DNA from 3 places in the Mycobacterium dioxanotrophicus genome. Region 3 is predicted to be linked to each of the others. Evidence: riboswitches for the same ligand, from Rfam matches in the RefSeq annotation. Region 3 holds a riboswitch; each other region holds the start of a gene.
The links. Region 3 has a riboswitch for glycine ahead of gcvP (aminomethyl-transferring glycine dehydrogenase). Riboswitches for the same ligand answer to the same signal wherever they lie in the genome.

Region 1: another riboswitch for glycine. It lies ahead of cycA (D-serine/D-alanine/glycine transporter); the one in region 3 lies ahead of gcvP (aminomethyl-transferring glycine dehydrogenase).
Region 2: another riboswitch for glycine. It lies ahead of gcvP (aminomethyl-transferring glycine dehydrogenase); the one in region 3 lies ahead of gcvP (aminomethyl-transferring glycine dehydrogenase).

What each region holds. Positions count from the first base shown of each region.
Region 1 is NZ_CP020809.1:5,354,583-5,356,846, forward strand. It holds gene cycA (D-serine/D-alanine/glycine transporter) at 1-1,321, opposite strand, end outside; glycine riboswitch at 1,506-1,606, opposite strand; gene ahcY (adenosylhomocysteinase) at 1,796-2,264, opposite strand, start outside.
Region 2 is NZ_CP020809.1:6,719,875-6,722,138, reverse strand. It holds gene speB (agmatinase) at 1-749, shown strand, start outside; glycine riboswitch at 782-873, shown strand; gene gcvP (aminomethyl-transferring glycine dehydrogenase) at 1,110-2,264, shown strand, end outside.
Region 3 is NZ_CP020809.1:3,222,075-3,224,338, forward strand. It holds gene BTO20_RS15555 (MerR family transcriptional regulator) at 1-472, shown strand, start outside; glycine riboswitch at 559-657, shown strand; gene gcvP (aminomethyl-transferring glycine dehydrogenase) at 841-2,264, shown strand, end outside.

The DNA of each region.
Region 1 (2,264 bases), 2.1 Mb from region 3:
GCGCGTGCAGGGTGTCGGGCTTCTGGGTGAACGCCCACACCAGGAACACGAAGAACGCCAGCACCACGTAGCACATCGCGATGCCGCCGGGCATCTTGAACTTCGACGCCTCGTGCAGGTGCGGCCGCCTCCGGCGGTACACCAGGTAGCTGCTCAGGATGATCGTCCAAACGAAGATGAAGCACAGCGACGAGATGGTGGTGACGATGGTGAACGCCTCGATGATCGAGTCACCGACGGCCACCATCACCACACCGGCCAGCAGGAACACGCCCGAGAGGAACAGTGCGTTGGCGGGCACCCGTCGCGAGGTCAGCTTGCCGAATCGGCTTGGCGCATCGCCTTCCTGGGCCAGGCCGTAGACCATCCGCGAGGTGGAGTAGATGCCGGAGTTGGCCGACGAGGTCGCCGAGGTGAGCACCACGAAGTTGATCACCGAGGCCGCGATGCCCAGGCCGGCGAGGCTGAACATCGCGACGAACGGGCTGCGGTCGGCGCTGATCTCGCGCCACGGGGTGACCGAGATGATGACGGCCAGCGCGGCGACGTAGAACAGCATCACGCGCACCGGGATCGAGTTGATGGCCTTCGGCAGGTTGCGCTCGGGGTTCTTGGCCTCGGCCGCGGTGGTGCCGACCAGTTCGATGCCGACGAACGCGAACGTGGCGATCTGGAAGCCGGCCACGAATCCCATTGGGCCGGTGGGGAAGAACCCGCCGTCATTCCACAGGTTGGCGAAACTGGCGTGGGCTCCACCGGGAGCCTGGAAGTGGTTGAGCACCATCACCAGACCGACCACGATCAACGCGCCGATCGCGACGATCTTGATCAGCGCGAACCAGAATTCGGTTTCCCCGAACGCCTTCACAGTCGGCAGGTTCAACCCGATGAGCAGGACCACCGCGGCCAGCGCCGGGATCCACAGCGGCAGGTCGCGCCACCAGTACTGCACGTAGCCGGAGATCGCCACGACGTCGGCGACCCCGGTGACGATCCAGCAGAACCAGTACGTCCAGCCGGTGAAGAAACCAGCCCACGGACCGAGCAGGTCAGCGGCGAAATCCGCGAACGACTTGTAGTGCAGGTTCGACAGCAGCAGCTCGCCCATCGCCCGCATGACGAAGAAGAGCATGAAGCCGATGATCATGTACACGAAGATCACCGACGGGCCCGCCAGGCTGATGGTCTTGCCGGAGCCCATGAACAGCCCGGTGCCGATCGCGCCACCGATGGCGATCAACTGGATATGGCGGTTGGAGAGCTGGCGCGAGAGCTGCGGCTCGCCGGACGACAGATTTGGTTGCGCTACTGGAACAGTCAGATCATTGGATTGGGTCACAACATCCTCAGGGATCAGGCGCGATGGAGAGCGCGGACTATGGCGCCTCCCCGACTCTGTCCATTGGACCTGAGAGTTTTCACGAACCGCCGACTGAGTCGTGCGACGGTCCGCTTGCCCCTTCGGTGAGCCAAACCGGTAGTGGTTGACTGCTTTCCAGAGGTGCCTAGTCGCGGCGGTATCGATTGCCTGAGAGATTCCCGGGGAGGATTTGCTCCTGCGGCGCCCGCCCACTGGATGGGGGTGGGACTCTCCCGCCACGCCTCAACGGCGTCTTGAGTTGTGAGCCACTTCAACCTCGAAGTGTGCCGCGCGTCACTCTATCCGCCGAACCCGGGTTGCGCAATCGGGCACCGCCCGACCCCGGCGTCGGGGCACCAGCGGGTGCGCGAAACCACCGACAAAATCGCCCAAACCCGAAGGGGTTTGGGCGATTTCGTATCGACTCCGGCTATCTCAGTAGCGGTAGTGCTCCGGCTTGTACGGGCCTTCGACGTCGACGTTGATGTACTCGGCCTGCTCCTTGGTGAGCTTGGTCAGCGTGCCACCGAGTGCCTCGACGTGGATCCGGGCCACCTTCTCGTCAAGATGCTTGGCCAACCGGTACACGGCGTTGTCGTACTCGTCGTTCTTGGTCCACAGCTCGATCTGGGCGATCACCTGGTTGGAGAAGCTGTTGCTCATGACGAACGAGGGGTGGCCGGTGGCGTTGCCCAGGTTCAGCAGACGACCTTCCGACAGGACGATGATCGACTTGCCGTTGTCGAACGTCCACTGGTCGACCTGCGGTTTGATGTTGAGCCGCTTGGCATCCGAGCGCTCCAGGGCGGCCATGTCGATCTCGTTGTCGAAGTGGCCGATGTTGCCGAGGATGGCCTGGTCCTTCATCGCCTTCATGTGATCGAGGGTGATGATGTCCTTATTG
Region 2 (2,264 bases), 3.5 Mb from region 3:
TCCAGGTGGTTGATGCCGGTGACGTCGCGGTCACGCCGTACAACATCGACGAGGCGTGCCGCCAGATCCAGGACCACGCCTCCGACATCCTCGCCGGCGGCGACCGCCGCATCGTGTCGATCGGTGGTGACCACACCATCGCGCTGCCCAATCTTCGTGCGCTGCATGCCAAACACGGGCCCGTCGCGCTGGTTCACTTCGACGCACACCTGGACACCTGGGACACCTATTTCAACGCCCCGGTCACCCACGGCACCATCTTTCGGCGCGCGTTCGAGGAAGGGTTGCTCATCGAGGACCACTCCATCCACGTCGGCATCCGCGGGCCGATCTACGACCAGATGGACCTCGACGACGACGCCAGGATGGGTTTCAAGATCATCCGGGCCGGCGACCTCGACGTGATCGGCGTCGACGCGGCCGTGGACGTGGTGCGCCGGCGGGTCGCCGACGTCCCGGTGTATCTGTCCATCGACATCGACGTGTTGGACCCAGCCTTCGCCCCGGGCACCGGCACCCCTGAAATGGGTGGCCTGACCTCGCGGGAGCTGCTCAAGATGCTGCGAAAGATGACCGGCCTCAACATCGTCGGCGCCGACGTCGTCGAGGTGGCTCCGGCCTACGATCACGCCGAGATCACCTGCGTCGCGGCGGCGACGCTGGTCTTCGACATCGTGTCGCTGATGGTCGCCGGAGCCCGCACCAACCTGCCCGTCAACGGAGAGGTTGCGACAACCGCCCGTCCATGACGTAGCATGCATCACACAACTGAAAACGTCGTTGACGCACTGTGGGAGAACCTCCGTTGTTCGGAGGCGCCGTAGGAGCAACTCCTCCCCGGGAATCTCTCAGGCCCAATACCGCAGTGTCGAGGCAACTCTGGAGAACAGCGCGATCCCTGGATCTCGCTTACCGAAGGGGAACAGCGCGGCAGCGCTAAAACTCTCAGGTTTCAGGACAGAGCGGGGAGGTGTCACCACCCGATACGTCGCGTCATCGCGGCGCCCCGAAACCGGAGTCACCTCGTGCCTGAGCTTTCTGAATTTGTCAACGGCGACAGTGTTTTTCGCGATCGCCACATCGGCCCCGACCGCACCGGCCAAGCCCGCATGCTCGACGTGCTCGGCTATCCGTCCGTCGATGCATTGATCGACGCGGCCGTACCCTCCCAGATCCGCAGTATCGACGGGTTGCGGCTGCCCGCGGCGCGGTCCGAGGAGCAGGTGCTCGATGCGCTGCGGGCGCTGGCGGACCGCAACCAGACGCGGGTGCAGATGATCGGTCTCGGCTACCACGACACCATCACCCCCGCCGTCCTGCGCCGCAACATGCTGGAATCGCCTGCCTGGTACACCGCGTACACGCCGTACCAACCGGAGATCTCCCAGGGCAGGCTCGAAGCGCTGCTGACCTTCCAGACGGTCATCGAGGACCTCACGGCACTGCCGGTGGCCGGTGCATCACTGCTCGACGAGGCCACCGCGGTCATGGAGGCCGTGCTGCTGATGCGCCGGGCCAACAAGACCTCGAAGTCCAATCGTGTTGTGCTCGACGCAGATTGCCTGCCCCAGACGCTCGCGGTGGTGCGCGGGCGGGCCGAGTCGGTGGGCATCGAGGTGGAGGTCGCCGACCTGACGCGGGCATTGCCCGACGCTGACGCGTTCGGCGTCGTCTTCCAATCGCCCGGCGCCAGCGGCGTCGTACGCAACCACGCCCCGCTGATCGCTGCGGCCGCCGACCGCGGCATGCTCACCACGGTCGCTGCCGATCTGCTGTCGCTGACACTCATCACGGCACCCGGCGAGCAAGGTGCCGACATCGCCGTCGGCTCGGCGCAGCGGTTCGGTGTGCCGCTGTTCTTCGGTGGCCCGCACGCCGGGTACATGTCGGTGCGCTCGGGACTGGAGCGCATGCTGCCGGGGCGGTTGGTCGGCGTCTCCGTCGACGTGGACGGCAAGCCCGCCTACCGCCTCGCACTGCAAACCCGCGAACAGCACATCCGCCGGGACAAGGCGACCAGCAACATCTGCACCGCGCAGGCGCTGCTGGCCAACGTCGCCGCCATGTACGCCGCCTACCACGGTCCGGAAGGGTTGCGCGCCATCGCAACCCGCGTGCACGGTCATGCCGCCGCGCTGGCCGAGGGGCTGCGGTTCGCGGGCCGCGAGATGGTCCACGACCGGTTCTTCGACACCGTGATGGTGCGGGTCCCCGGCGGTGCCCACGACATCGTCGACGCCGCCGACCGCGCCGGAATCAACCTG
Region 3 (2,264 bases):
TGCCTGCCAGATCGCAGGCATCACCTATCGGCAGCTGGACTACTGGGCCCGCACGTCACTGGTGGTGCCCTCGATTCGCGGCGCGGCCGGTTCCGGCAGCCAGCGGCTGTATTCGTTCAAGGACATCCTGGTCCTCAAGATCGTCAAGCGACTGCTCGACACCGGCATCTCGTTGCACAACATCCGGGTGGCCGTGGACCACCTGCGTCAGCGCGGCGTTCAGGATCTGGCCAACATCACGCTGTTCTCCGACGGCACCACCGTCTACGAGTGCACCTCGGCCGAAGAGGTGGTCGATCTGCTGCAGGGCGGTCAGGGTGTGTTCGGTATCGCGGTGTCGGGCGCCATGCGCGAACTGACCGGCGCGATCGCCGATTTCCCGGGTGAGCGTGCCGACGGTGGTGAGTCCATCGCCGCTCCCGAGGACGAACTGGCGTCGCGGCGCAAGAGCCGCGACCGCAAGATCGGCTGACCCGTCACTTCGTGATTGCCCCGCCGCGTGCCTGCGCGCGGCGTGTTCGCCCGTGCCGGTAGCGGCCGGTAGAATCGGCTGCGCATCGCCCTTGTGCGGGAGAGCTTCGTGGCCGCCAGCTACGGACGCCGAAGGAGCAACACCTCTCCGTCAACCTCTCAGGCACCCAGGACCGCACGGGCCCCGATGCCTCTGGAAAGCGGCGCTCCGCGCGAGCGCCCGCCCATGGGGAAAGACGCCCGTCGGCGTCGAATCTCTCAGGCGCCCGGGACCGGGTTGACGACAGAGGGAGAGGGGAGCGCAGCACGTCCTCAGACGGGGCTGCCACCTCGACCCACCGTGGCGGGGCCGCAATGAGGGAGCCTTGATTGTCCGATCAGCAGCAAGCACGTTTCGTCGACCGGCACATCGGGCCGGACGCCGCCGCCGTCACCACGATGCTCGACGTGATCGGCGTGGCATCGCTCGACGACCTCGCTGCCAAGGCACTGCCCGCAGGGATTCTCGACGGACTCGCCGCCGACGGCCTGGCACCGGGCCTGGATCGCCTGCCGCCCGCCGCCACCGAGGAGCAGGCGCTGGCAGAGCTGCGAGCGCTGGCCGACGCCAACACGGTCGCGACGTCGATGATCGGGCAGGGCTACTTCGACACGCTGACCCCACCGGTCTTGCGGCGCAACATTCTTGAGAATCCGGCGTGGTACACGGCCTACACGCCGTACCAGCCCGAGATCAGCCAGGGCCGGTTGGAGGCGCTGCTGAACTTCCAGACCATGATCTGCGACCTCACCGGCCTCGAGGTGGCCAATGCCTCCATGCTGGACGAGGCCACCGCGGCTGCCGAAGCGATGACGCTGATGCACCGCGCCGTCAAGGGGCCGGCCAACAGGCTGGCCGTCGACACCGACATCTACGCCCAGACAGCAGCGGTCCTGGCGACCCGCGCGGAGCCGCTCGGCATCGAGATCGTCCGCGCCGACCTGACCCAGGGCCTGCCCGACGGTGACTTCTTCGGCGCGATCGTGCAGTTGCCCGGCGCCAGCGGCCGGATCGTGGATTGGACCGAGCTGGTCTCCGAATGCCATGAGCGTGGTGCGCTGGTCGCCGTCGGAGCCGATCTGCTGGCGCTCACCCTCATCACCACGCCCGGCGAGATGGGCGCCGACGTGGCCTTCGGGACCAGCCAACGGTTCGGTGTGCCAATGGGATTCGGCGGCCCGCACGCCGGATATCTGGCGGTGCACGCCAAGCACGCCCGCCAGCTGCCGGGCCGGTTGGTCGGGGTGTCCGTCGACGCAGACGGGGCACCGGCGTACCGGCTGGCGCTGCAGACCCGCGAACAGCACATCCGCCGCGACAAGGCCACCAGCAACATCTGTACCGCTCAGGTGCTGCTCGCCGTGATGGCGGCGATGTACGCGAGCTACCACGGTGCCGAAGGGCTGACCGCCATCGCGCGCCGCGTGCACAGCCACGCCGACACGATCGCCGCGGCGCTCGGCGACGCGCTGGTGCACGACACGTACTTCGACACCGTGCTGGCCCGGGTGCCGGGCCGTGCCGACGACGTCATCGCCGCAGCCAAGGCCAACGGCATCAACCTGTGGCGGGTCGACGCCGACCATGTTTCGGTGTCGTGCGACGAGGCCACCACCGACGCGCATGTGGCCGCCGTGCTGGACGCGTTCGGCGTCAGCGCCACCACACCGCGATCTGCAGAACCCGATGTGCTCCTCGCGTCCGCAGATATCGCCACGCGCACCTCCGAGTTCCTCACGCATCCGGCGTTTAC